2 linked regions of the Runella sp. SP2 genome follow. The protein of the gene in region 2 interacts with the protein of the main gene of each other region in a pairwise test. Links are inferred from orthologs where the notes say so. Each region holds a gene or a part of one and is shown on either strand. Other genes may lie near its edges.

Region 1 (11,874 bases), 570 kb from region 2 along the record:
ACTCATCAGAGAGTTCTTTATACGCATTGATGTCCTTAGAAGGCACTTGTGCTAGGCTTTCATCGTATTTCTGCATTGCTTGGGGCATTTGTCCCGTTTGTTCGAGCATGCGTCCCCAATAGAGCGTATATAAATAGCCAAACCGAGCGTCTGATTTTTGCTGGCGTTTGAAAAACTTTTCCGCTTCTTCAAAATCCTTCAATTTAATTGAACAGCTCACATACCTTCTCAGATAAATCTTGTTGAAGTCTTTGCGTAATATTTTTTGATAAAGCGCAACGACTTTATCACACTCTCCTTTTTGAAAATAGGCATCCGCTAAGTCAGCGTCGCTTTGCGCATAAGCCACACTGGTCATTAACCACAAGCCTAGCCCCACGAGTAGTATCCACACCCGATTTGGGGTTATACACACTTTTTCTTTTCCCATTATAAAAACAATAAACATTAATTTTTAAAACTATTAAAGTTAATTAAGGCCGGGGATAAGTGGAAAACAAAACTATTCACAAGTTTTCCACTTTATTCTAAAACGCTTTTGTGAATAAAATATAAGGTTATCCACTTGTTTTTATTTTTTTCCACAACTGAAATTACTGTTTTTCAAGCAAATAAACAATTGTTCACATTTTGCCGTGGATTGTGGATAGTCTTATCAACGATGTGGATGACTATTTGTCCACAAAATTCAGTGTGAAAAACACCTTGAAATGATGTGCAAAACCTGTGTAGATTCCCACACAGTGGATGTGGACAAATAATTCTCCACAATTCAAAAAGGTTATCGACACCCTTATCCCCGGATTATCCACTAAATTGTGTGAATGAAAACAGTTATCCACAATGTTGTTAACATTTTTTCCGCCAAATGTTCTTTTTTGTGAAAATGACGTTTCACAAAGTAAAACCTACCTACGCTCATTTTGAGTATGTACAAAAAATGCGCCAAGAGGCGCATTAGCTTTTCCACATTGTATGTGAATTGTGAATTATTTTGTGGATAAGTCTATATCTATACCACTCAAGACAAAATTTTTCTTGACTTTGATGACATCAGGATAAAAAAGAATGGGTTCGGCCAATTTTCGGGTTTTAAAATCGCCCGTATCCCACTTCCCATTCTGGTTTTCATCTACAATGACCCGAATATTATATAGGGCTGGTTTTAAGTAACTGAATTGGAATGATGGTTTTGTGGATGTTTTGACGACCTCAAATTTCTCGTCCAATAACTCTATAATAAATGGTTGCTTAGCTCCCTTAATTTCGCCTTCTAACATACCATATTCTTCTTCTTCCATGATGGGAAGTTTATATATCCGCTCTGGAATGGTGTCATTTTCTACGCTAAAAAAAGTGCTTTTGGGAAGGATTACCTTCAATAACTTACGGGCTGAAATTTGGTGGGTAAGGGTAAGGATTGTTTTATTATTTTCCCATGTATAATCGCTAGGAAGTAGCTGTTCGGTTTTGAGGCTATCGCTTACCAACTGAATTTGGTTCAACCTAGCCTCTGCTAAGGGTTTATTGAAGGTGAGTTTTAAAGTAAATAATCGAGGTTCGATTGGGTCATTGTCTTGGTGACTGGCTTTCATATCAAACGGTTCTCTATTGCTTTCGCTATTTTTTCCTGTGTTTCGAGCTTCTCGAAATTTGATTTTTTGAACGTGTTCAAAAGTGAGTCCTACGGAGTCTCGAATCATAATTTTTGCCACTAATGTATCTTTCCTACTTTTGGTATTGAAGAATTTCAACTCGCTTGGACCGTTCTGAAGGTAGGGAATGGAGTCGTTTGGATTATCAAATTTTACTTTATAATCCACAAATCCTTTGTCATAATTGATAGAATAATAATAAGTTCGTGGGATGGTTCCCTTTACTTTTGCAGGGGTAGTATTGGCTAAAAACAGCTTGAGGGAAGCGCCTGAGAATTGCGTAGAATCTTTAATGACGAGGCTATCTCTTAAATATGCAATCCTCTCCGTCTTCGGATTGTAGGTAAATGAACGGTTTTTGTCATCGAAAGCTACAAGTCGATAAAGGTTGGACTGAATATTTTCGATACTAAACCTTCCCGAACTATCAGACCGTGTAAAATACATTGGCTTCATTTTTTCGATATTGAGTGTATCCGAATGTGGGTAGAGGCCAACCAAAACATCAATCATGGGCTTGTTGGTCTGTACATCTTTCACCTCTCCCCTAACGAGTGCAGAGTCGATACCAATCCCTGTACTAAACACGAGTCGTAAATTTTTAGCAGGATTTTTTTCGCTAAAATCTTTGATAGCATCCCCAAACGAAAACGAATATGTCTTGGCTGAATCCAATGATTTTTTAAATACAAGCCGAACACTCGTTGGTTTGGCTTTGTACTCATACTCGCCTGGGTCGGGTGTAACCAACAATTTTTGCTGTAGGTTTTCGGCTACAATGTACTCGTCAAATTCAAGTTCAATGGTTTTTCCTTTGTAGTTGGTTTGCTTATTTTCAGGAATACTCTTTATCAACTTTGGCGGAATTGTATCTCGTTTTCCTCCCGTTGGAGAAATGGGTTGAGAGCAACCTAGTAGTAAGAAGTAAAAAGCAGCCGTCAGCAGACTGTAAATTCGAAGTGTATTTACTAACTGTTTTATGTCGAAGGAACTCATGTGTTGGGCGAAATTTTTAACAAAAATAAAAAGGGCTTTTGTTAGCCCTTGCAAATTAACATCTTTTAAAATGAGTTTATTGTTTGACGACTTTCTACCAAAATAAAAGGGAGCTTTGAAAGCCCCCTTTTATTTTGGTAATCAATAAAAATCAGCGTCCTATGTGGATTAATAAAACCGAAACATCTGAAGGACTAACTCCGCTGATTCTGGAGGCTTGCCCCAAAGTGTGCGGTCTAATGGTTTTAAGTTTTTGTCGGCCTTCAAAAGAAAGCGCAGGGACTTTGTCATAATCGAAATTGGGGATGATTTCGAGGTCTTCCAACTTGTTCATTTTTTCGACCATTAATCTTTCCTTTTCGATGTAGCTTTCGTATTTCACTTTTATCATGGCCTGTTCTGCCGACTCTTCATTAAAGCCATTTAAAAATGTGGCAAAGCTTTCACTGAGTTTTTTGATGTCTTCGATTTCTACATCAGGCCGTTTTAGCAATTGATACAGGGGCTGTTTTTCTCGAATAGGAGACGTACCTATCTCTGCCAAAATCGGATTTACTTCATTGGGCGTTACTTTCACTTTTTGAAGCTCTTCTAAAATTACCTCGGTATTGGCAATTTTTTCTTGTACACGAACTAAACGTGCTTCGCTGGCCAACCCTATCTTATGCCCTAATGCCGTGAGTCGAATATCGGCATTGTCTTGGCGGAGTAAAGTACGGTACTCTGCCCTAGAGGTAAACATTCGGTACGGTTCTTCCGTCCCTTTGTTAACGAGGTCATCAATCAATACACCAATGTATGCTTCGGATCTTTTTAAAATAAAAGCATCTAACTCGTGCGCATTTTGGTGCGCATTGATTCCTGCAATGAGTCCTTGACATGCTGCTTCTTCGTACCCTGTCGTTCCGTTGATTTGACCTGCAAAGAATAAATTACCAATCAAGTGAGTTTCTAGGGTGAGTTTTAGTTGAGTTGGGGGGAAATAATCATACTCAATGGCGTACCCTGGTCGGAACATTTTTGCATTTTCAAAACCTGGTATAAGTCGAATGGCTTTGTATTGAATATCCTCTGGAAGTGATGTCGAAAAACCGTTGATATACATTTCTACGGTTGACCAGCCTTCGGGTTCTACAAAAATTTGGTGACTGTCTTTGTCTGCAAAACGATTGATTTTATCTTCTACTGATGGACAGTAACGCGGTCCAAGCCCTTTAATCCGCCCCGTAAACATGGGTGATTTGTCGAACCCAGTTCTTAAAACACCATGTACTTTTTCATTGGTATAGGTAATCCAGCAACTTCTTTGATGGGTAAGGGGTGGGGTGTCGGTATAAGAAAACTTGCTTGGGATTTCATCGCCTGGCTGTTCTTCCATCTTTGTATAGTCTAGCGAACGACCGTCTATGCGAGGTGGCGTACCTGTTTTCATTCGCCCTGACTCAAACCCCAATTGAATAAGTTGTTCGGTGATTCCAGTGGCAGCCTTCTCCCCTACCCTACCTCCTCCAAATTGTTTTTCGCCAATATGGATTAATCCGTTTAAGAATGTACCGTTGGTTAGCACCACAGCCTTCGCGGTAATTTCCACGCCGAGTGAGGTTTTTACCCCAACAGCTCTGTTATCTTTTACAATAATTTCTTTCGCTGTGTCTTGCCAGATGTCCACGTTTGGGGTTTGTTCCAATGTCATTCGCCATTCTTCCGCAAAACGCATACGGTCACTTTGGCATCTTGGCGACCACATTGCGGGCCCTTTTGAGCGATTCAACATTCGGAATTGAATCATGGTTTTATCGCTAATTATTCCTGACTGTCCTCCAAGTGCATCAATTTCTCGTACAATTTGCCCTTTTGCTACACCGCCCATTGCTGGGTTACACGACATCTGAGCAATCGTGTGCATATTCATTGTGATGAGTAAAACGTGGGAGCCCATGTTTGCCGCTGCCGCCGCTGCCTCACAACCTGCGTGCCCCGCTCCTACTACAATCACGTCGTATTCTGGAAACATAAAGTTTTTGTTTAATTAATCAAATGTCGTGAAAATGTACTGTTTTGTGGAAAATCTAAAAATGTTTCACATGAAACATTTTTGTAAAGAGTCAGATTTAAGACTTCGGAAAGGTGGCAATGTATGTATCTTCCTTTTGTCTCATTACTAATTCGTCTTCATCTTCGTGGTCGTCATATCCCACTAAATGAAGAACACCGTGAGCAAGTACCCTTAATAATTCTTCTTTGAAGGTTTTTGATAATTGTTCGGCATTTTCTTTTACTCTGTCGATACTGATAAAAATATCTCCTTCAACAATCCCTTCTATTTCTTCTGAATTATCAAAAGTGATAATATCGGTATAAAAATCATGATTAAGGTATTGCTGGTTTACGCTAAGTAAGTACTCGTCAGAACAAAAAATGTAATTTAATTGGTTCAGTTCAAACCCTTCGGACTCAATGATGTCTTTGAGCCACGTCTTTGTTTTACGCGGATTAGGAATTTTAAAATCCACGTCTTCGTTGAAAAATTGAATCATTGGGAGGATTGAATATTGGTCGTAGTTCTACTATAATATGCTCGATAATAACCCAGTTTTGCCCGTAAATTACTGAAAACCAGCGTATTTTGTTGCTAGAAAGCATGGTTTCCCTAGACATTTGGGCGAAAATGAGTATCTAAAACGGGATGCTAAAACACTAAAAAAGCAGAGTAAAAGTAACCTTACTTCCTCTAAATTAATGAGTTAGCTTCTAATAATATAAGACAAAATTAAGGAAGAATAAGGGAAGTATCAAAAGAGTTGTTTCCACGTCCCTTTGATTCTGTTGTATTTGAGGGTGCTCGGAAGAGCTTTCCACCAATATTTATTGATAGTCACGGCAAAAGACGGTTGCATGTAACAATTGATGGCACAACCCTCGCAAGCAGGAAGACGGCCTTCTAGTGCGACTAACTTTTGAACTTCGTCAGAGAGATATAGCTCATATAAATTATTCTCAATCGCAAATTCTTTCAGCCCTAAATGATAACAGGGTAGTACGAGTTTGTTTTCAGGAGAAATGACAATGGTAGTACTACCAGCAAGGCAAATGGGGGAATCTGTGTGGTTTCCACCATCAAGACGTAACTGAATGAAGGCATCATTGAGATAAACATTGCTTTTTTTTCCCCACTGCCTAAGCTGCTGTAATGCCGCTGGAGACAGCTGTGAGCCCACTTTATTGTACTCAAAGACGGGATTTAGGATAAGTACAAGGCCGTGAGGTTTGCATATTTCTTGCCAAACCTTTTCTATCTGGTGAATATTCGACTCAAAAACGGTAAAAAGTATGTCTGGACGCTCTCCCAACGACTTCGCGATTTGGATAGACTCCATGACTTTGTCGAAACATTTTACCCCTCGGGATAAATCATGTTCGTCTCGCTCAGGAGAATCAAGAGAAAAATGGAGCATGTCAACCAACCCCCGAAGGCGATTGGCATATTTAGGATATAACAGGCAGTTGGTGGTAATGGTAGTCAACAGACCCAGCCGTTTACATTCCTTTAGCAGCTCGTCAAGCTGACGATGTAATAATGGTTCTCCTCCTGTGAAGTCAACGACTTTCACCCCTAATCGTTTCAGGGCAGCAAGATTAGCTTTGGCTTCTTGGAGGGTTATGTATGGTGAAGGTCGCTCCCAAATGTCACAAAAACTACAAGCGGCGTTACAGCGATACGTCACATAGTAATTACACAAGACAGGGTGGGATACAAGACGCATAGGGTGCAATAAAACTTTCTGGAAAGCTTTATACTTTCCAGAAAGTGGGAGTTTATTGAAGCATTCGTAGTAAACTCGCAAGCTTATCTTTTAAATCTTTGCGATCGACGATAAAATCTAGGAAGCCGTGTTCTAAGACAAATTCTGCACTTTGAAAACCTTTGGGCAAATCTTTACCAATGGTTTCGCGAATAACACGTGGTCCCGCAAATCCAATAAGTGCGCCAGGTTCGGCAATATTAAAATCACCTAACATGGCATAGGATGCCGTAACACCACCAGTAGTGGGATCTGTAAGTAAAGATATATAAGGAATTTTTGCCTCCGACAAGAGCGCAAGCTTGGCCGAAGTTTTTGCCATTTGCATTAATGAATAGCCTGCTTCCATCATTCGTGCGCCACCAGAGCGAGAAATCATCAAAAACGGCATTTTGTTTTGCAATGCGTGGTCAATCCCTCTGGCTATCTTCTCTCCTACTACCGAGCCCATAGAACCACCAATAAAGTTGAAATCCATGCAACTTACCACAATGTCGAGCTCATCCATTTTCCCATAAGCGGTACGCACGGCATCTTTTAATCCTGTTTTCTTTACGGTGTCACGGATACGATCGGGATACTTCTTTGTATCTTCAAAATTCAGAGGATCTCCCGAGAGCATATTGGCATCGAGTTCGGTGTATTCTGCATTGTCAAAAAGAACTGAGAAATAGGCTTCCGAACCAATTTTTTCGTGATAATTACATTTTACGCACGTATAAGCATTGACTTTATGTTCGCGAGTGTGCATAACATGCTTGCAGCTAGGGCACTGATACCAAAGCCCATCAGGAGCTTCGCGTTTCATTTCGGTGGGCGTCTGAATGCCCCTTTCTTTTCTAGTAAACCAAGACATGAGTTAGATTCGAGTTTTGATTTGTGTACATTGAGTTTAGATAAGACGCTGATAATCAAACTCAATAGTGTTTTGAGCCTTTTAAAGGCCGCGCCAAAGATACATAAGAAATCAATCTATGTGTCAAAGTGATAGATAATACTTGCGTTTTGACTCAGGAAAACGTTCAATAGCGTACCGTAATGCGGTTCGAGGCATTTGTTGGGTATGGGTATCTAAAAACTCTTCAAGGACAAGCTCGTCACGTTTTCCTACCTCGCGCAACATCCACCCTACTGCTTTGTGGATAAGATCGTGAGAATGAGATAATAGAAGCTCTGCAATACGCAAGGTGTCACTAAATTGATTGTGTTTGATAAAATACCAAGTGGATACCATTGCCACGCGTTGCGCCCAAAGATGAGGGCGTTGTGCCAAGTCATAAAGAATGCTGCGGTCTTGTTTCAATAAATAAGCACCAACAATATCGCGGCAGGTGACATCTACCAAATCCCAATTGTTGATGTAATCAAGGTGCGTAAGGTAAAAATCAAAAATTTGTTTCTGAGCGGTGGGGTCTTTTTTTGATTTCTGAAAATGCTTCATTAAACCAATCAAAGAAGCCATTCTAATTTCGTGATAAGGGCTAATAAGAAGCGCTTGCCATTCTGAAATAGACAGGTACGCGTATTTTGCAACCACAGACCGTATTTCGGGCATGGTAATGCCTAAAAATAAATCTCCTTCTCCATATTGGCCTTTCCCTGTTTTAAAAAAGCGCGAAAGAAAGGCAGCCTTTTCGGGGCTGCCTAGGGAGTATAAATCTTTTTGAATCGAATCAATTCCTGCCATTTTACCTTTTGTGCTTGTCTAAAACAATCTGAATGAACACTTCGTCAGGTGAATTTGGTTTTTGGAATAAAACAACGTTTTGACGCAGGAAAGCAGGTTTGTCGAGTTCTTTCTCCGAATATTTTCCAAAGGAAATATCGTGCACAAGGCGACGCAAAATTTCGGGGTCTTCCTGTGGTTCTTCAGGTGTTTTTTCAACAACTGGCGGTTTCGGCGGTTTTGGTGGCTCCTCAAAGGCAGGTTTTGGCGGCTGGGTTTGTTGTACTTCCACCTTTGGCAGCTCTTGCACAGGCTTTGTTACCTCAATTTTTGCTTCTTTCACCTCTGGCTTTTGCGGTGATACAGAAATAGGTGAATTGCTAGTAGTCGCTGTCGATTGCCTTGGATTATACTCCGTTGTCTTACGCTCTGTTGAAGGGGGTAACGAAGTATTTCTCTGTATGGTATCAGAAACCGATGGTAGTTGAACGGGCTCTTTTCGCTGCTTTACACTTGTGTCATAATTAAACGGCAAGTGAGAGTCTTCAAAACCCGCCGCAATAACTGTCACCAACAACTGATCACCAAGGGCATCATCAAAAATAATACCCACTTTACACATGTCAGCTTCGTCTCCGATGAGTCCTTCGATGTAGTCAGTAATAATCATTTGCTCATCAAGCGTAGCCATGTGTTCTTCTTGCGTACTTGAAGCAAGCGTCACAAGAATACGTTTGGCACCACGAATGTCACGGTTGTTGAGAAGTGGAGAGTTAAGCGCGGCCTCAATCGCCAATTCAGCCCGATGCTCGCCCGATGAAACCGCAGAACTCATCACAGACGTACCAGCACCTTGAAGTACTTTTTTGACGTCCATGAAATCGGAGTTGACACTTCCGTGGACGGTGATAATTTCTGCAATACTTTTTACGGCGTTTGAGAGAACGTTATCAGCGTGCTCGTAAGCACGGAGAATCGGTAATTTTCCGTATAACTTAGCCAATTCGTCGTTAAGAATCACCAGCACAGTGTCGCAATGTTCTTTGAGGGCATTGATACCATCGATGGCTTGGTTCTTCTTAATACGGCCTTCGTGGCTGTAAGGGGCAGTTACAACCGCAACGGTTAACATCCCCATTTCTTTGGCCACTTTTGCAATGACAGGAGCAGCACCAGTACCTGTTCCTCCCCCCATACCAGCAGTAATAAATACCATCTGGGTTGGAGGTTGCATCAATTGACGAATATATTCAATACTCTCTTCTGCAGCGCTGCGGCCAGTAGCAGAATCAGTTCCTGCTCCTAAGCCTTTGAGACTATCGGCTCCTAATTGAATTCTGTTATTGATAGGACTACGCATCAACGCCTGTTTGTCGGTATTACATACCACAAACACCACATCTTTGATGCCTTTTTTATACATGTGGTTGACGGCGTTGCTACCTCCCCCTCCTACACCAATTACTTTGATGATAGGGGCATCGTCTAAGTGGGTTGACTCTTCCATAACAAACTCGTAGTCGTGCTCAAAAACGTTTTTTCGTGCAAAAACCATATTTTCTTAAAAATAAACAAACTAGGTAGGGATATTTTGGCCTTTATTAATAATCGTCGTGTCCTTTGATGTCATCTTGGGTAAGACCTTTCCAAATAAAGGTACTGATTTCTTTAATGGTTGATTCCTGAGACGTGCTTTTGCGAAAACCAGGGATAGACCAGCTACTGCTTGGTTTTTTTTGCTCTGGCTCAGGACTAACCGTTGTTTTTTCGATTCGTTTATCGAGTGGTTTTACACTAGACCAGGCCAACCCTAGTGCTGTAGTGTAAGATGGGTCAGTGATAAGCGAATCAAGCGCGCTATTGCTTCGTTCGAGGTTTTTTGGCGAGCCAATCTGAACGTACATTCCTGTGATTTCTCGAAAAATGCTCTCAATTCCCTTAATTTTTGACGTCCCACCCGTCAATATGATTCCTGCACGTAATTTGTGCTCATATCCTGCTTTTTTGATTTCGGACAGAACTAAAGCGGCGATTTCACGCAATCTAGCTCTGGCAATCAAAATGACATTTCGTGCTACAATTTCGATGGGTGGAATACCTTCGGCAGTTGGGATAACCAACATTGTGTTGAGTGAACAGTTTTTTGGCTCGGTTTCGCCAAGGAATATTTTGGCTTCTTCAGCGCTTTCATGGGTAAGATGACAGCCCTCGCGAATATCGTTCGTAATGTGATTGCCTCCAAAAGGTAAGACTACAGTATGACATAATAACCCATCGTGATAAATGGCAATGTCGGTAGTTCCGCCGCCAATATCAACAAGTACAACCCCTAGGCTTTTGTGGTCTTCGGAAAGAATAGCCAAGCCAGAAGCCAGTGGAGAAGCCGAAAAACCATCTTCTTCATTGACCGAAAGGTTCGCTTTTTGGAGTGAGTCTTTGATTTGGTGCAACGCCGATTTTTTTGCGGTAATGATTTTAAAATCACCGCTTAATTTAAGTCCAGTATGCCCAACAGGGTCAATAATTTCGTGCTGTTCTCCAACCGAAAACTTGAGTGGAAGCAAGTGAATAATTTGATTCGTATCAGAATCAAACGTTTGCTGCATGGTTTCAAACAACGATTTTACATCTCTTCCTTGCACACCAACGGCGTGGCAGGCCACGGAGCCTGTTTCCGACGTTGTTGCTAAGTGTGTCCCACTTACATTGACAGATGCGAATAGGTTATGAGATAACAAATCAATGCGATCCGCTTTTTTGGCTGCCATTTCGAGCGCTTGACGAATGGCGTCTTTGGTTTTAATAGGGTTATTGATGTTCCCACGATGAACACCTTCATTGCGGGCTGACCCCATCCCTATCACCTGAAGCATCGTATGGTTACTTAGCTTTTTGGGTTTTGCTAAAACCGCAGCTACTTTGGTGCTACCAATGTCTATTCCTAAATAAATTTCGTGTTCTGACATGATGTGCTAAGGCTTTAATAAAAACTTATGATATGTACTATTGATAGGTTGGTGATGAATAGAAAAGGATTATTCACACACTATCTGATTTTTAAATTTTACACTTACTCGATGGTATTTTTCCCAACCACTGATGGGAAGGATGGTCTTATAAAAGACCTTTAACTTCTCAAATTTGAGGTCTGCGTCTTCTGGAAAACCAAAATCAATTTGGTGTTGTCCCACTTGGGGGGTTAATGTTAGTTCTCCGTCTTCTGCCACAATCACTTCGGTCACTTGAGATTTCCAAAAAGAATTTTGCTGTAGCTGTTTTAAAAACTCTATCAGCTGTTCTCCTTTGGGAGATTTGATGGCTTTGGCATTTTTGAAAAAATCGCCTGAAAGAATAACCGTACGAGCGGCAAATCGTCCAGAAAGAGGAATAATGTCCCCAGATTCCGTTAAGTACCCCCCTGATTCGGCCGTTATTGACTGAGTTGCTTCGTTAAAGTTACCCATTATTCGGCCAATGGGGCGTTGCTGTTCGATTGCTACGACCAAATTTCCTGATAAATCTCGAAAAACGTCACATTTTTTTATCAAACGGTTTTTTAGGACTCTTTTTTCGAGCCCTTTAAAGTTAATATCCGAAAAATTCATCCCTTCAACCACATCAACTCCTTTCACAGTGAGTAGGTCTTTGATGTCTTGTTCGCTAAAAAAAGGATACTCTGCTTTGTTATCGAGCCTCACCACGACACTTTTACATCGTTTGTTATTTTGTTGATACTCAACGTAAAATAACACTG
Region 2 (17,417 bases):
CGATTCCATACTTTTTCAATGGCTTTGCACATCAAGCCCTGCTCATAATCCCAACTGGCAGGTTTGTTTTCTTTGACCGCGATAGAGTCTTTGTGCCAAGTCATAAACGACTCAGCCATGCGTACCGAATAGGGCGCTTTTTGGGCCGTAGCTGTGTAGGCCACCAATATACCTACGAAGAGATGTAGAAGAACGCGTTTCATATTGATAGTTAAAAAATGGAGGCTAAAAGTAATGACTGTTTGTGGTAATGCTTTCCTGTACCTTAGGCTACAGAAAATCTTCGCGGAGGGGGTTAAAAACATCAATGAGTACACCTTCTTCGTGACACACGGCGCCATGCAATACGTTGGAAGGTACAAAATAGACATCTCCCGCTTGGAGTAAACGACTTTCGTCTCCAATCGTCACCTCAAACGCTCCGCTGGCGACGTAGCTAATTTGTAAATGAGGATGCTTGTGCATAGTACCTATTCCTCCTTGTAAAAAGGCTACTTTGACCAACATCAATTCGTTGGAGTAGGACATAATCTTGCGTTGGATTTTATCATCCACTTTTTCCCAAGGAATGTCGCTGTCAGCGACCAAGGCTTTTTCGAAGGCAGGGTGAATTGATGAATTCAAAATTGTATTTTTTAGCTATGAACGTGTTGGCTTTGACTACCAAGGTTGTAGTTTGGCAGGATTGAGTTTATTTTTAATTGTGGAGTAAATCAACGATTTGCGCCGATATTTTTACGCAATCGTTACCGACAACGTTTGCAAAATTGTACTTAACAAAAAATAGATTGTAATCAGGCAAGAAAATGACGTTTTTTGATGCTTTGTCTCAATAAAAAGTACGCATAAAATATTGGTCTAAAAATTATACTTTTCAAAGTTTTTGGTCGTCCTTCCAACGCACTTTTGTAGTTTTGCATTCGTAGTGCTTCGCATTCCCGCTTCAACTCTCCTCCGATGAATCAGACCAACAGCGTTTTTCTCATTACCCTCGGCATCGCCACGATGGGTTTTTTGATTAAAAAATTTGATTTTGTCACCGAAAAAGACGGAAAATCAATTTCTAAATTTCTGATGCACACGACGTTCCCTGCGTTGATGATTGTCAGTACGATTCGCATAGATTTTAAACCCGCTTTGTTTTTTAGCCCTTTGCTGTGCATTGCTTTGGGGTCGATAATGACGCTTATTGGCTGGTTTTGGTTTTCGGGCTATCCCGACCGCCTGAGAGGAATGCTGACCATGGCCTGCGGGGGGCTCAATGTGGGCTTGTTTGCGTTTCCCATTATTGAGGGAATTTGGGGCAGAGAAGGGTTGGTTTACGTCGCGATGTTCGACATTGGTAATACCATCATTACCTTCGGATTGGTCTATTCGGTGGGGAGTTATTTTGCGGTCAAAGAAGAAGGCGCTTCCGTAGAATTTAAAAAAGTGCTGCGAAAAGTACTCCAACTCCCTCCGCTGCAAGCCATGTTTATTGGCCTAACGATCAACGCCCTCGACATCGAACTTCCGACCGTTGCCTACGATTTTTTGGACGTACTGGCCAAAGCCAATAAACCATTGGTGCTTTTGCTGATGGGGATTTACATGAGTTTTGCCCTCGAAAAGAGCCAAGTGTGGGCAGTAGTAAAGGTTCTGGCTATTCGGTATGGCTGTGGGCTATTGGCGGTGGTGTTGCTTTACACGTTTGTTCCTGAGCCTTCCATGTTTCGCAATGTGCTGATTGTCTGTGTAATTCTACCCATTGGAATGACGATTCTTCCCTTTGCGGACGAACTCAATTATGATTCCCGAATCGCGGGAGTTTTGGTAAATGTGTCTTTGATTATTAGTTTTCTATTGATGTGGGGGCTTGTAGTGGGACTGAATTTAGCCTAGCGTCTCCTATAGAATTAACAGCCCATTTTCACGAAGTTTTTTCCAAGTCGGTGTCTTTGAAAATGTCGAAAAACTTCCCAAATGAGCCGCTTCAAACTCCGTTTGTAATTGTTGGTAAGCCAGTGGTTGTTCAAAAAGGTGAAGTGCGATTCTAGGGAATAATTCTTCCAAAAAATGCGCTTGCTGGGCAGGAAGTTGAATGCTCCAATCGTGTTTTTTATCGTAAAAATGAAATTCGGCTAGTTCGATGACTTTTTTCCCTTGCTTTACCTCAAAATACTCCACGTTAGGAAGCTTCCCAAGCCAAACCACAAAGGCATTTTTACGAACACTATCTTCGCTTTGGGTAATTTGTCGCTGAATGTAATTCGGCGGAATCGTCGTCGTAGGTACTTTTGAATCAAACCATTTTGAAAGAGGAATATCAAAACCTACTCCGTGCATGTAGTTAAACAATGACTTACGAAGCCCCTCGCTGTACAAGTCGTGGTTGGCGCCTTTGGGGTCGTCGTGGTACAAATCATTGTCGGCAAAACCTCCAAAGCTAGGCCCAATGCGCTGCACGTCGAAAGCATCAGGTGCCAAACCCACGGGGCTGTGGGAAGTCATGGCAAAACGGTGCCAAAAGCCTGATTGGAGAACGCCATTTTCAAATAATTGCCGCACCATTTCGAGCGAATCAATGGTTTCTTGGGCCGTTTGTGTCGGAAATCCGTACATCAAATAGGCGTGAACCATGATGCCTGCTTGGGTAAACCCATCGGCTACGCGAGCTACTTGTCCTACAGTTACCCCTTTTTTCATCATTGCCAGTAAGCGGTCAGAAGCCACTTCTAGCCCACCCGACATGGCAATGCAGCCCGAAGCTTTGAGTAATAAAGATAAATCGTGGGTGAAGTTTTTTTCAAAACGAATGTTGGTCCACCAAACGACGGTTAGCTTGCGGCGGATGATTTCAATGGCTACGTCGCGAAGCAAAGCGGGCGGCGCGGCCTCGTCCACAAAATGAAAACCATTTTGTTGGGTTTTGGCAATAATCTCTTCGATTCGGTCGCAAATCAGCGCGGCCGTGAGAGGCTCGTAATTTTTGATATAATCCAGTGAAATGTCACAGAAAGAACATTTACCCCAGTAGCAGCCGTGGGCAAGGGTCAGTTTGTTCCAGCGCCCATCGCTCCAAAGGCGGTGCATTGGATTGACAATTTCGATAACCGAAAGGTAGTCCAGTAAAAATAAGTCGGAATAATCGGGCGTCCCAGTGTCTCGTTGCGCTACGTCTTTTTCTGAAGCACCGTTGTGATAAACGACTTGATTATCGGTACGGGCAAACGTGCGCTTGAGCGAAGACAAAGGCCGTTTTTCGTCTAGGTATTCGAGCAGTGTGCGCAGAGGAGCCTCGCCGTCGTCGAGGCATACAAAGTCAAGGTAATCAAATACGCGCGGGTCAGAAAGTGAGCGTAGTTCGGTGTTACAAAAGCCACCTCCCATCACGATTTTTACGTCAGGATAGTGTTTTTTGAGGTACTGACCGCATTTTAGTGCCCCAAACAAATTGCCTGGAAAAGGAACACTCAAACAAACAACGGTAGGCTGGAACGCCACCATTTTTTGTTTCAACAACTCATGGAGAAAAACCGTAATAAGCGTATTGGGCTTTTGAAGTTCGGCCAAGAGTTCGTCAAAATGCGTAGCAGTGCGTCCTAAGCGTTCGGCGTAGCGGCTAAAGCCAAAATGAGGGTCGATGGCCTCTTGCAGAAAATCGCCCAAGTCTTCCAAATAAAGGGTAGCTAGGTGACGGGCTTTATCCTGCGTACCCATGGTCCCAAACGCCCAATCGAGGTCTTCCACATCTTTGAAGCGGGAGGCTTCGGGCAAATAAGCGCGGTCGCAGATGCTATGGGCGAGGGTTGGATTTTTATTTTGTAGAAAAGAAATAACGGGCTCGATGGTCGCGACGTATTCGTCGCGAAGGTGATAGATACGAAACGCGTTTTCGGTAAGTTCTATGTCATGCTCGGCTTTTTCGAGGGCATCGAAGAGTTGGGTAAGTCCTTGGGCCGAAAATAGTTTCAATATGACTTCAATCCCCAAATCTGCTTGGTGAGAAACAACGCCCAGCGTGTTCAGAAACCCCTTGATATAGGCCGTAGCAGGATAGGGGGTATTCAGCTGAGTGAAAGGCGGAGTGAGTAGTAAAACCTTTTGCAACTGTTATTTTGTAAAGTCTTCGACCAATTCTTCGGCTTTGGCAAGCGCAGCTTCTAAATCATCATTGACTAGAATAACGTCAAATTTATCTTGGAATGACATTTCAAATTTTACTTTGAAGAGTCGTTTAGACAAACTGTCTTCGGTTTCTGTCCCGCGTGACATGAGGCGTTCTTTGATTGCTTCTTCGCTGGGAGCTTTTACAAAGATGGCCAATGCCCGTTCTTGAAAATACTCTTTTAGTTTGAGCCCACCTTTTACGTCAACGTCAAAAACGACGTGTTTGCCGCTGGCCCACAAGCGTTCAATTTCTGATTTTAACGTACCGTAGTAGCCTCCAGGATATACTTCTTCCCATTCAACAAACTCGTTGTTGTCAATTCTTTTCTTAAAATCGTCGGGCGTAAGGAAGTAATAATCTTTGCCATCCACTTCGTTGCGGCCACGGCGGTCGCGGGTGCAGGCCGAAATAGAAAAGCCTAAGTTGTTGTACTTAGCAAGAAGGTGTCTAACGATAGTGGTTTTACCAGAACCAGACGGGGCGGAGAAGATGATGAGTTTTCCTTCCAAAGTGTATTATATATTGAGTTTGGCTTTGATTGTAGCGACGAGATTGTCGGGGCAAAGGCGTTTATCAATTTTTGATTGGAGAGATTCTTTAACGCACTTTTCGAGGTGATACATTTTGATGCAATGCAAGCAGTGGTCCATGTTCTTTCGGAAGTGTTCCTTCTCGTCCTCGGTTGCTCCTCCATCTAAGACCGCCTGAATCTTTTTCAGACACTCTGCGTGGTGCTCGCAGTACTCTTTCTGATACTTCGTGTTCTCTGTGGCAGAAGGTGACGATTGCATATCCAATACTATTGTAAAGGTTCAATGAATTCTTTGAATCTTTCTGTTTTTTTGTTATTTATTATCAAAAGGAATTCTTCAAAGAAAAAGTTCACGAATACTTCTGAGCATCCCAGCGGGCAGTGTAAACGACTTTTTATTTTCTAATCTCCCTGTTATTCAAACTAAACCAATTTAACCAAGCAAATCGTTCACTAACAACACAAATGTTTATGAGCAAACATTTATGGTGTCTGCTTTGAGTGATTTTTTCTACGCGTTAGCCCGCAAGAAAAGAGTGGTTATGATTGCTAATCTTCGTCAGTATCGTAGCCCATTGAAGCGGCATACGTTCTGAGTTTGTCTTTGAGGAGATTCCGAGCACGGTGCAGACGAGAACGAACTGTACCAATCGGTATATCCAGAATCTTAGCCATCTCTTCGTACGTAAACCCTTCGATGTCACAAAGGATAATAACCGTACGAAAATCGACAGGCAACGAATTGAGGGCCGTAGCCACTTCGTCGCCAATCATGTCTTGGACAGTCTCGACGCGCAAGTCGGTTGTATGGTCAACTTCAGCGGCCTCTTCCGAGTTGTAGGTTGTTTCTACTTCTTGGTAATCGACTTTAGAAGGTTCCTTACTACGCTTACGGTAGTCATTAATGAAACTGTTTTTCAGGATTCTGAACAACCACGCTTTGGCATTAGTTCCCCGCTCGAAAGAAGAAATAAAACGGAAAGCTTTTAAATAGGTATCTTGGACAAGGTCGTTGGCATCGTCCTCGTCCATGGTTAGCCTAAAGGCAAAGTTGTACATGGAGTTTATGTGGGGCATAAACTCGCGGTTGAAGATGTCGTTGCGCTCGGTGTCGCTATACGACGTTTCGGAGGCGGCTAAAGGTATTTCTTCGATTTCTTCTGACATAATGACTGACATGGCTGCCGTAAATTTACGAATTTTAACAAACCATCACCCTTCTCCGCAAATCATCTTTCTTCAATCAACAAAAACAACCCATGAAAGGTTATTTTTTTGTGATTAGTTGTTGATAAATGTTCCCAGATTAGTTTGTACTGATATACGTCAAAAACTATTCCAATGGTTTTGGAAAATGAAAAGTGGGACAAAATGTCAGTGAAAAATAATTGAAGATTAACGAGAAAAAAGGCGGGTTAGAATAACCGTCACTGTTGTAAATACAACGCTACAAACAATTTTTAGGAAGGTGTATGGAAATAAACGAAAGCTACCTGCTTCAACCAAAAATAACACCATGTGGTGAATGGAAATCAGCATCAGGATGTACGACAAGAAAGTGGGGAAGCCCAACTCTTTAATAGATAGCTGAAGGCGACCTTCGGTAAGTTTTTGCCCAAGCTGGTATTTAATAATGATAGGACGAAGGTAGGCAATTAGCACGGAGGCCGAAGCATGAAGCCCCAAGGTGTTGTCGAAAGTATCAATTATAACACCCGTAAAAAAACTAATGACCAATAGCGCCGTGAGGTTGATTTCAATCGGTAAAAATAAAATAGCACCTACGTAAATAAAACAGAACGCATAGTCGAACAGCACCAAGTGACGTGCAACAAAAATGTGGAGCAACACGTACACGAGCCATCTGACGACAGTGCGAATGATTTCGGTTGGGTTCATTTGCGTTTTGGAGTGAGGCTTTCTTGAAGCGACTGTTGTTGTTCCAATAATTTGTTTTCTACCAAATACACGTACGAAATCTTCGAAAAGTCGGTAGAAAGTTTGAGGTCGATGTCAAAAAATGCTTGGTCAGGCGCTACACGAAACGACTTTACAATCCCAACGGCGATTCCAGGTGGAAAAACGACGTTTTGGTCAGAAGTTACGGCGGTATCCCCCTTCATGATGGTGGTGTAACGAGAAATATCCTTCAACTGAATGATGGAAGGGGTGGTATTATTTTCCCACTTGGCCGTTCCTTGGTCGCCACTGCGGAGCAATTTGGTAGAAACCATAAACTGCGAGTGCAGAATGGACGTAATGACCGAGAAGTTTTTGTTGCAAATTTTGACCTTACCCACTACGCCTGTTGCCGATACCACACCCATGCCTTCTTTGATGCCGTCGGCGTAGCCTTTGTCGATGGTCAAGTAATTGTCAGCTCGGTGCGTACTATTTTCAATCACTTTGGCAATCGTTACAAATTTATACCGATTGGCAAAAGCAGAGTCAGCTTGATAGCCTACGGGTGCATTGGTAGGCTTTTGCTGTTGAAGCTTGGTAATTAGCTCGTTGAGACGACGGTTTTCTTCGGCTAAAGCCGCGTTTACATCCCGTAAGTTGGTGTATTCACGCGCTGCGTTAGACAATTCAAGGCTTTTGGCACTCAGGGTATTCGCTGTATTAAAGTACTCTACGCTCCAATAATTGTTGTTATTGACAAGCAACCAAAAGCTAAACACCTCTAACAAAACAAAGAGGATAAAATTGCGGTTACGCCCAATAAACTCAAATAGTTGGAGCATTTGTTTAGTCCATGGTCGATAGTCCACAGTCCATAGTCGATAGTTTATAGTCCACAGTATGCTTACTATTGACCATGGACCATTGACCGTGGACTATCGACTATAAACCATCTGAATAATTACTGAATCAATACCGATTTATACAATTCTAAATTTTTCAGGATTTCGCCTGTCCCTTTTACAACGGCCTTGAGTGGATCGTCGGCAACGTGAATAGGGAGTTTGGTTTTGGCCGCAAGGCGCTTGTCCAAACCGTGTAGCAACGCTCCACCACCTGTGAGGTGAATACCGTTGGTATAAATATCGGCCGAAAGTTCTGGGGGCGAAATTTCGAGGGCTTTCATCACCGCTTCTTCGATTTTAGAAATCGACTTGTCGAGGGCGTAAGCAATTTCGCTGTAGGTTACTTTGATTTCTTTTGGAATACCCGTCATGAGGTCACGTCCGCGAATCTCGAAGTCAGCAGGAGGGCTGTCCAATTCTGGCAAGGCCGAACCTACTTCGATTTTGATTTGCTCTGCCGAACGCTCTCCGATGAGAAGGTTGTGCTCGCGGCGCATGTAATCTACGATGTCTTTGGTAAAAACGTCGCCCGCAATACGAATCGATTGCTCGCACACGATACCCGAAAGGGCAATCACGGCGATTTCGGTCGTTCCACCACCAATATCGACAATCATGGTACCGTTGGGTTGGGTGATGTCGATACCGATACCAATAGAAGCGGCAATAGGTTCATGCACCATATATACTTCTTTGGCACCTGCGTGCTCAGCGGAGTCTTTTACGGCCCGTTTTTCTACTTCGGTGATACCCGAAGGAATACAAATGACCATTCGATGCGAAGGGGTAAAAAAGCGATTGTTAGGAGCAATCATCTTAATCATTCCTCTAATCATCAATTCCGCGGCGGTAAAGTCGGCAATTACACCGTCTTTTAACGGGCGGATGGTTTTTATATTTTCGTTGGTTTTTTCGTGCATCTGCATCGCTTTGTGACCAATCGCCAGCACCTTCCCGTTGTTCTTGTCCAAAGCAATGATAGAAGGCTCGTCCACCACAATTTTATCTTTATGGATAATAAGGGTGTTAGCCGTTCCTAAGTCAATTGCAATCTCGCTCGTTAAAAAATCAAATAATGCCATATTGTTTGCTTTCGCAGAGTGACTAATGTTTATAAGCCGCAAAATTAAAGGAATTTATCGGCTTTTTGGCAGAATACAAACCAAGTAATTTTTTTGATTAAGGTCTTGAAAATGAGTCGTAGGTTTTCTGACCTTTGACAAAATAGCCCCAAATCACACTCTTGGGCGCAATAGGCAGGGAATGAGCCTCTTTGGGTGGCCCGATTTCTCGAATAATTTTTTCCCGTTTCTGCGATAAATTGCGTCTAATCCACCCATAAAACGCAAAATGAGCCCGAATGATAGCCCAAATGTTTGCCCACTCTCCTTTTGGTATAAACCGAACGGCCGAAATTCCATCTACTACCAATCGCCAAAAAATAATGCCAAAGCGATTTTTAGAAGGTAAGTTTTTGTAGAGCATCGCAAGGCTATTGCGGTAGTTGAGGTAGGTTTTGAAGGGGTTGGAGGGAGGTAACGTCCCGCCACCTACGTGATAGACCGTCGATTGGGGAAGACAATAAATTTCGTGACCGCCCGTGTGCAGACGCCAGCAGAGGTCGATTTCTTCCATGTGGGCAAAAAAGTCCTCGTCGAAGCCACCGAGTTCGTGGAATAAATGCCCCCGAATAAACAAACACGCTCCCGACGCCCAAAAAATAGGCATTGGAGTATCGTATTGCCCTTTGTCGGTTTCGCAATGGTCAAATATTCGACCACGGCAATAGGGAAAACCTAGCCAATCCATAAAGCCCCCCGCAGCTCCTGCGTATTCAAACTGCGTTTTATCGTGGTACGCCAATAATTTGGGTTGGCAAGCGCCCACGTTGGGATGGGTGTCCAAAAACTGTACCATCGGCGTAAGCCAATTAGCAGTCACTTCGACGTCAGAATTGAGCAAAACGTAGTATTCGGCCTTAATTTGACTCAAAGCAGCGTTGTATCCACCCGCATAGCCTCGGTTTTGCGGAAGTTCTATCAATCGAACGTTGGGGTAGTGCGCGCGCGTCCAAGCCACAGAATCGTCTTTCGAGGCGCTGTCGGCCACGTAAATCGGATAGGATTCCGAGTGCGCAATAACAGACGGGAGAAACTTTTCTAGAAAGTTTCTCCCGTTGTAATTCAAAATGACAATGGCGATTTTATCCATTGCGTATTATTTCATGAATTTACTCAAGTCCAACCCTGGAATGTTGGGCAAAACGCCTTCGGTCGATTCTTGGATTCGAGCTTTGATTTTTTCTTCGATGTTTTCCATCGCCCGATTTACCGCCGCAATGATAAGGTCTTGCACGACTTCGGCATCTTCGGGTTTCATCAAATCGGGGTCAATGGTCAGTTGAGTGACTTGTTTGCGGCCATTTACGGTCACTTTCACCATGCCCGCACCTGCTTCTGCCGACTCACTCAATTGGCCAAGACTTTCTTGGGCTTCTTTCATTTTGGCTTGGAATTCCTTTACCTTTCCAAGCATTCCCATCATATCTCCAAACATAGTTTTTTCTGATTTTTAAGTGCGCAAAGATACACAATGTCAATTTACCTTTGGGCGATAACGCAACGTTCTTTTTCCAACAAATGAAGGTTTTCTTCCACACTCAAGCGCGTTTTTTCGTTGTCAAACTCGTCGGCGTAGAGGTTTTTTAGCTCGCGGCGTTTGATGGCTTCCAAAAACCGTCGAATGTCTTCTTTGGAGTCCAACAACAACGGCGGGACTTCCGTAGGCTTGCCTTCATCGTCTTTGGCAACCATCGTAAAATACGAGGTATTGGTATGTTTTTGGGTGCCTGAGCGGACGTTTTCGGCAATGACCCGAATCCCGATGACCATCGAACTGCGCCCCACGTAGTTGACCGAGGCGTGCAACGAAACCAATTCACCGACTTCAATGGGTTGGAGAAAATTGACCCCGTCCACCGACACCGTCACCACATAGGTTCCTGCGTGCTTGGACGCACAGGCGTAGGCGACTTTATCCATGAGCGAAAGCAAAATACCTCCGTGGATTTTACCTCCAAAATTGGCGTAGGAAGGAATCATCAATTCCGTAATGGTTACCTGCGAGCTTGCGACTGATTTGGGCGTCATTATTTCTTGGCGTCTTTTAAGCTTACGTTTCCTTTGGCCAATTTTTCGGCTTCATCAAAAAGGGTTGCCGCTTTACGGATTCCTTCGTCGGTGTTGGACATGACTTGGTAAAATTCGTTGTTGAGGCCTCCTTTGTCGCGTTTTTGGTAAGCATAACGGGCAATGAGCGCCTTGAGGTATGTACGAATGTAAGGCTTAGAACGGCTAAACTCTTTTTCGTTGAACTTGATGTTATCGGCGGTCGCGTTTTTAACCACACCGTTCAAATCGGCATCGGTGACATTGTAGCTTTTTAAAAACTCCGCAAAGGTTTGTTTCTCAAACTGTTTGCGATTTTGGTTGACGTAGTTGAGGGCGTAGTCACGCACGGTGTTTTTGGCAAACAACTCGTACAAATACGGCGACATCATGCTGGTATCGCGCGGTACAAATACGTCGGGCGTAATGCCTCCGCCACCGTAAACAATGCGGCCAGCGTCGGTACGGTACTGAAGTTTAGGGTTATTTTTGATGCTGTCAGAAACAAATAATTCGCCGTGTTCAAAACGATTTTTGATGTCTTTTTCGTAACCTTCCAAATCACCCATTTTGTAAGGTTTTTGGATGCTACGGCCGCTTGGGGTATAGTAGCGCGAAATCGTGAGACGCAATTCGGAGCCGTCTGAAAGATTGACGGGCATTTGCACTAAGCCTTTTCCGAACGAACGACGACCCACAATGAGGGCTCGGTCGTGGTCTTGAAGTGCCCCTGCGACAATTTCCGAGGCTGAAGCACTACTTTCGTCGATGAGAACAACCACGCTGCCGTTTTCAAACATTCCTGCATTTTTGGCGCGGGTTTGGCGGTCGTAGCGGTCGTCTTTGCCGTCGGTGTAAACAATCAATTTATCACCTGCTAATAGTTCATCCACCATGTTGGTTGCGCGATCCATGTATCCGCCAGGGTTGCCACGGAGGTCGAGCATGAGTTTTTTCATGCCTTGGGTTTTAAGCGAACTCACGGCGTTTTTAAACTCATCGTAGGTCGATTCCGAGAAACGAGTAACTTTGACGTAGCCCACTTCTTTGTCCATCATATAAGCGGCATCGACCGAGAAGGTAGGAATGCGGTCGCGGCGGAGTAAGAACGATAGGGGTTTGGGTACGCCACGGCGCAAAATTTCGATTTTAACCTCGCTACCGCGCGGCCCGCGGAGTTTGGAGAAAATGAAGGCATTGTCCACTTTTTTACCCGTAAAAATATCGCTATTTACCTTTAAAATTTTGTCCCCGCTCTGAATACCAGCGGCTTCCGACGGCCCACCGACCAGAGGTGTCACTACGTAAACGGTATCTTTGTAGAGATTAAACTCAATACCGATGCCATCAAAACCACTTTCGAGTTGTGAGCGCGCAGCTACGGCATCTTTGGGGTTAAAATAGTAGGTGTGAGGGTCGAGTTTTTCGAGCATTTTGGTGATGGAATAATCCACCAACTCGTCGGTGTTGACGGTGTCAACGTAATTATTATCAATGAGTTGTAGTACTTCCTTGAACTTGGTATGTCCTCGGGCTACATCAGCAATTCCCTTGCTGCCACCAAAAAACGTAGCACCTAACAACATGCCTGCGGCAAGGGTAACACTCAATAAAATGGGTAAACGAACTGTCCAACGGTCGTTTTGTATGGGATTTTCCATTTGCTTATTTTATCTTAAAAAACACCTAAAGTAACGAACAAAGGCAAAAGGTAGTTTACAAACTTCAAAAATCTCTCCAAACTTTGCGTTATTTGTAGCTAATATACATTCAAACACCCCATGAAACCCGAAAAAAAATTATTTCTCTTAGACGCATTTGCCCTCATTTACCGTGCCCACTTTGCGTTTGTTAAAAATCCTCGAATTTCTTCCAAAGGGTTAAACACCAGTGCTATTTTTGGTTTTGCCAATACCTTATTGGAAGTATTAAAAGACGAAAAACCTACCCACCTTGGAGTGGCTTTTGATACACCGAAGCCTACTTTTCGGCATGTGCAATTTGAAGCCTACAAAGCACAGCGTCAAGAACAACCCGAGGACATTACAACGGCGGTTCCGTACGTAAAACAGCTACTCAAGGCAATGTGTATTCCTATCTTGGAAATGGAAGGATATGAAGCCGACGACGTGGTAGGGACGCTTGCCAAAAAAGCCGCCCGCGAAGGGTTTGAAGTGTTTATGATGACCCCCGACAAGGACTACGGGCAGTTGGTCGAAGAGCATGTATATCTTTACAAACCAGCCATATCGGGAAAAGGAGTGGAGATTATGGGGCCAAAAGAAGTATGTGAGCGTTGGGGAATCAGTGATATTAGTCAGGTGGTGGACATGTTGGGACTGCAAGGTGATGCGTCCGATAACATTCCTGGCATTCCAGGGGTTGGAGAAAAAACGGCGCAAAAATTGGTCGCTGAGTTTGGTTCGATTGAAAACCTGATTGTCAATACCGATAAGCTCGCAGGCAAACTCAAAGAGAAAGTCATTGAGGGAAAAGACTTGGCGGTGTTGTCGAAGCAACTGGCGACGATTGACATTAACGTGCCGATTGCCTTTGAAGAGGAAGATTTGCGCATGTGTGAGCCCAACCGCGAGCTACTTTCGTCGTTGTTGGATGAACTAGAGTTTAAAACCCTTAAAAAACGCCTTTTGGGCGAAACGGAAGCCCCCGTTGCTATTCCTGCGGCCAATAAAACGGGCCAATTGAACCTGTTTGGTGAAGCCCCAACGGCAGCTCCTTCGGTGAGTAAACAAAGCGAAGTGACTTCGGTAAGCACAGGTACCGAATCAGAAACGAGCAATGAGCGCCGTACGGTGGCTACCACGGCTCACCGCTATCATTTGGTGAATACCCCTGAGCTTCGTCAATCGCTGGCGTATTACTTGAGTTTGCAAGAATCTTTTTGTTTTGATACTGAAACCACGTCGGTGGATGCCATTGATGCTGAATTGGTGGGTTTGGCATTTGCTTACCGCGACGGCGAGGCGTTTTACGTACCCGTGCCAGCCGACCGTGCCGAAGCACAAGCTATCGTGGAAGATTTTCGAGAAGTGCTTGAAAACGAAAAGATTGAAAAGATAGCGCAGAACCTCAAATACGACATGTTGATTCTGCAAAATTACGGGGTAGAAGTGCGCGGGCCGTTGTACGATACCATGTTGGCGCATTATCTTATCGAACCCGACAAGCGTCATAACATGGATGCGCTGGCCAATGCCTATCTCAACTACGAACCCGTGGCGATTGAGGCGCTTATTGGTAAAAAAGGCCCCAAACAATTGACCATGCGGGATGTGGCTATTGAGAAATTGGTAGAATATGCCGCCGAGGATGCCGACATTACCCTCCAACTCAAGCATAAACTACAACCACTTTTGGTCGAAAACCAAGCCGAGAAATTATTCAAAGGCGTAGAAGTGCCGTTAGTGCCCGTTTTGGCAGCGATGGAACGTGAGGGGATAAAAGTTGATACCAACGTTTTATCCGAAATGTCGGGCGTGCTGGAAATCGACATGAAGCAAGTCGAGCAAGAAATTTTTGGACTGGCGGGAGAGGAGTTTAACATCGGTTCACCGAAGCAGTTGGGAGTGGTTTTGTTTGAAAAAATGAAGTTGGTTAAAAACCCTAAAAAAACAGCGACGGGACAATACGCTACGGGAGAAGATATTTTGTCGGATTTGGAATCGGAACACGAAATTGCGCGTAAGATTCTGGATTACCGCGAGTTGCAAAAACTAAAATCGACCTACGTGGATGCGTTGCCACAGCTTATCAACCCATCAACGGGACGAATTCACACGTCGTTCAATCAGGCCGTGGCAGCGACGGGGCGTTTGAGCAGTACCAATCCTAACCTTCAGAACATTCCGATTCGTACGCCTCGTGGACGAGAGATTCGGAAAGCGTTCATCCCTAGAAATGAAGATTATGTGATTTTGTCGGCCGACTACTCGCAAATCGAACTCCGAATCATGGCCGCTTTCAGTCAGGATGCCACCATGCTCGAAGCCTTCAATAAAGGTATTGATATTCACGCTAGTACCGCCAGTAAAGTATTTGACGTAGCCCTCGAAGAAGTAACGTCGGATATGCGTCGAAAAGCCAAAATGGTCAATTTTGGTATCATTTATGGTATTTCGGCCTTTGGCTTAGCCCAACGCTTGGGGATTGCGCGGGGAGAAGCAAGTGAAATCATCAAAGCCTATTTCCAAGAATTTCCTGCTGTAAAAAGCTACATGGACATGGTGATTAACAAAGCCCGTGAACAAAAATACGTTGAAACAATTTTAGGACGTCGGCGTTATTTGGCTGATATTGATTCTCAAAACCAAACGACGCGTGGTTTTGCCGAACGAAACGCCATCAACGCCCCGATTCAAGGCTCGGCGGCGGATATGATTAAGATAGCGATGATTAATATCCACGATTTTCTGAAACGCGAAAAACTACAGTCACGTATGCTTTTGCAGGTACATGACGAATTGGTGTTTGACGCGCACCGCGATGAAATCGAATTGTTGAGCCACCACGTAAATGAGTTGATGGTGAATGCCATTCCGTTGCCCGTAAAAATGGAAACGGGAATTGGAAAAGGGCTCAATTGGTTGGAAGCGCACTAGAAAAGTCAGTTTGTAAATGTGAGAAAAAATCGCGTACTTACTTTGACATCGTGAAGAGGGTTGCTGAGTATTGTGAAGAGGGTTGCTCACAACCCGACGTATTGAGTGCTGTGGAGAGAGTTGTTCACAACCCGACGTATTGAGTACTGTGAAGAGGGTTGCTTACAACCCGACGTATTGAGTGCTGTGGAGAGGGTTGCTCACAACCCAACGTATTGAGTGCTGTGGAAAGGGTTGCTCACAACCCGACGTATTCAGCAGTAGAATTTTAAACTTGTGAGAATGAATGCAAAAGGCTGGATAGTGGGTGTGCTGTTGGTCATGGTACAAACGGTAGGGCAAGCACAGCAAGTATCGATGGTAAAATGGGTGGCGATGGATAGTCTTTTTGCTCAAAAAAGCGATACTACCTATGTATTGAACTTCTGGGCGACTTGGTGTAAGCCTTGTGTGACAGAATTGCCGTATTTTGAACAAACTCAGCAGAAATACCTGAATCAGAAGCTCAAAGTGATTTTAGTTAGCATGGATTTTGCTAGAGAATTGACAACGAGAGTGATTCCTTTTGTGACCGAACGAAAGCTAACATCGCAAGTATGGTTGCTCAATGAACCCGACGCCAATAGCTGGATTGAGAAGGTGAGCAAAGAATGGTCAGGTGCCATTCCTGCTACCCTGATTTTCAATAATGCCAAGGGGAAAAAAGTGTTTTTTGAACAAAAACTTGACGCCCTCCGTTTGGAAAAGGAACTCTCTGATTTTCTGTGACTTTTTAACTTGATTTCGTCAGAATGGCAAACATACCAACGACCATGAAAAATAAGTTTTGGGCAACATTATTCGCAGCGTTGACAGTGAGTATCGCAACGACCTTGGTGTTCCAACAGCAACGCGTGCAGGCTTCTTCGGTGGGGTATCCAATCGGCGGGTCGGTAGCTGAGTTTAAGCTTCAAAATGCCAAAGGAGGAACCGTAAGTTTGTCGGATTACAAAGACAAAAAAGGCGTAATAGTGGTGTTTACCTGTAACCACTGCCCGTTTGCCAAAGCCTACGAAGAGCGCATTATTGCTTTGGATAAAAAATACGGGGTGCTCAATTTTCCTGTTGTGGCGATTAATTCCAACGATGCGTCGGATTACGAAGACGAGTCGATAGACAATATGAAGAAGCGAGCGACGGAGAAAGGCTATACTTTTCCTTATTTGCAAGATGCAACGCAAGCCGTGGCAAAAGCTTTTGGCGCAACGCGTACGCCGCATGTTTTTGTTTTACGAAATGAAAATGCTAAATTCACGGTACAATACATTGGAACCATAGATGATAATTACCAAGACCCCGCAAGCGTCACCAAACGCTACGTGGAAGATGCAGTCAACAACATTTTGGCGGGTAAACCCGTCGTAGTGACCCAAACCAAAGCCGTAGGATGTGCGATTGGTTGGAAAGACGCTTAAAAACAATTGGTAGTCTATATTTTACAGTCGACAGTGAACAAAAAGGACAGCTCCAAGCTGCCCTTTTTTGTTTTTTGAGGAAAAAATTTCTCTGGTTGTGAGCAACCAGAGGCACTTGCCGCGCCTGCCGAAGTGCTTATTCATAATTGCGCTTGCTGAAGTACTTGCTAGGCATTCTCATTTAATCTAGCAAATCCCATTTCCAGAGTCCAATTTTTGCCAAAAAGTAGCGGCTTGATACTCCCAAAACGCCAAATCCGTATTTCATGCTTCGTTGGAAATTGATAGACGACGCTTCTTCAAAATATTTGGTAGGGCAAGTTACTTCACCAATTTCGTAGCCTTTCCAGAAAATTTGGGCAATCATTTCGTTGTCAAAAACAAAGTCGTCGTTGCATTTTTGAAAAGGAACGCTCCGCAAAACTTCTCCCGAAAACGCGCGGTAGCCCGTATGGTATTCGGAGAGTTTTTGGTTCATCAAAATGTTTTGAGTCAACGTCAAAATGCGGTTGGCAACGTATTTATACATAGGCATTCCACCTTTGAGAGCGCCTTTCCCTAAAATCCGTGATCCAAACACGACCTGATACAGCCCATTGCCAATGATGGAAATCATAGCCGTAAGCAATAGTGGCGTGTATTGATAATCAGGGTGAAGCATAATAACAATGTCGCCGCCTAGCTCAAG

What was found.
Region 1: the proteins of DTQ70_RS21300 (region 2) and ftsA interact in binary tests that used the Escherichia coli proteins (3 or more experiments, as listed by UniProt). The link is inferred for Runella sp. SP2 from one-to-one orthologs.

The regions. Positions count from the first base shown.
Region 1 is NZ_CP031030.1:5,847,740-5,859,613, forward strand. What follows is about bases 8,905-11,874. They hold ftsA (cell division protein FtsA), read right to left. Parts: upstream 11,087-11,874; coding sequence 9,722-11,086; downstream 8,905-9,721. Other genes in these bases: ftsZ (cell division protein FtsZ), read right to left, coding at 8,905-9,627; DTQ70_RS23565 (cell division protein FtsQ/DivIB), read right to left, coding at 11,156-11,874. Outside these bases: DTQ70_RS23520 (tetratricopeptide repeat protein), read right to left, coding at 1-394; DTQ70_RS23525 (Ig-like domain-containing domain), read right to left, coding at 990-2,651; tRNA uridine-5-carboxymethylaminomethyl(34) synthesis enzyme MnmG, read right to left, coding at 2,803-4,665; rRNA maturation RNase YbeY, read right to left, coding at 4,763-5,188; DTQ70_RS23540 (radical SAM protein), read right to left, coding at 5,444-6,415; accD (acetyl-CoA carboxylase, carboxyltransferase subunit beta), read right to left, coding at 6,468-7,310; DTQ70_RS23550 (DNA alkylation repair protein), read right to left, coding at 7,434-8,141; more of ftsZ, read right to left, coding at 8,143-8,904. UniProt on the Escherichia coli protein: Essential cell division protein that assists in the assembly of the Z ring. May serve as the principal membrane anchor for the Z ring.
Region 2 is NZ_CP031030.1:5,280,382-5,297,798, reverse strand. Bases 6,559-9,387 are described here. They hold DTQ70_RS21300 (rod shape-determining protein), read right to left. Parts: upstream 8,572-9,387; coding sequence 7,546-8,571; downstream 6,559-7,545. Other genes in these bases: DTQ70_RS21295 (glycosyltransferase family 2 protein), read right to left, coding at 8,669-9,387; mreC (rod shape-determining protein MreC), read right to left, coding at 6,578-7,426; DTQ70_RS21310 (hypothetical protein), read right to left, coding at 6,559-6,581. Also shown: DTQ70_RS21345 (glycoside hydrolase family 88 protein), read right to left, coding at 1-203; DTQ70_RS21340 (cupin domain-containing protein), read right to left, coding at 271-624; DTQ70_RS21335 (AEC family transporter), read left to right, coding at 958-1,881; DTQ70_RS21330 (radical SAM protein), read right to left, coding at 1,888-4,089; gmk (guanylate kinase), read right to left, coding at 4,093-4,659; DTQ70_RS21320 (hypothetical protein), read right to left, coding at 4,666-4,941; DTQ70_RS21315 (sigma-70 family RNA polymerase sigma factor), read right to left, coding at 5,232-5,861; more of DTQ70_RS21310, read right to left, coding at 6,078-6,558; more of DTQ70_RS21295, read right to left, coding at 9,388-9,700; DTQ70_RS21290 (YbaB/EbfC family nucleoid-associated protein), read right to left, coding at 9,707-10,045; DTQ70_RS21285 (acyl-CoA thioesterase), read right to left, coding at 10,090-10,638; DTQ70_RS21280 (S41 family peptidase), read right to left, coding at 10,638-12,317; polA (DNA polymerase I), read left to right, coding at 12,438-15,275; DTQ70_RS21270 (TlpA disulfide reductase family protein), read left to right, coding at 15,558-16,043; DTQ70_RS21265 (thioredoxin family protein), read left to right, coding at 16,067-16,729; DTQ70_RS21260 (glycosyltransferase family 2 protein), read right to left, coding at 16,911-17,417. UniProt on the Escherichia coli protein: Forms membrane-associated dynamic filaments that are essential for cell shape determination. Acts by regulating cell wall synthesis and cell elongation, and thus cell shape.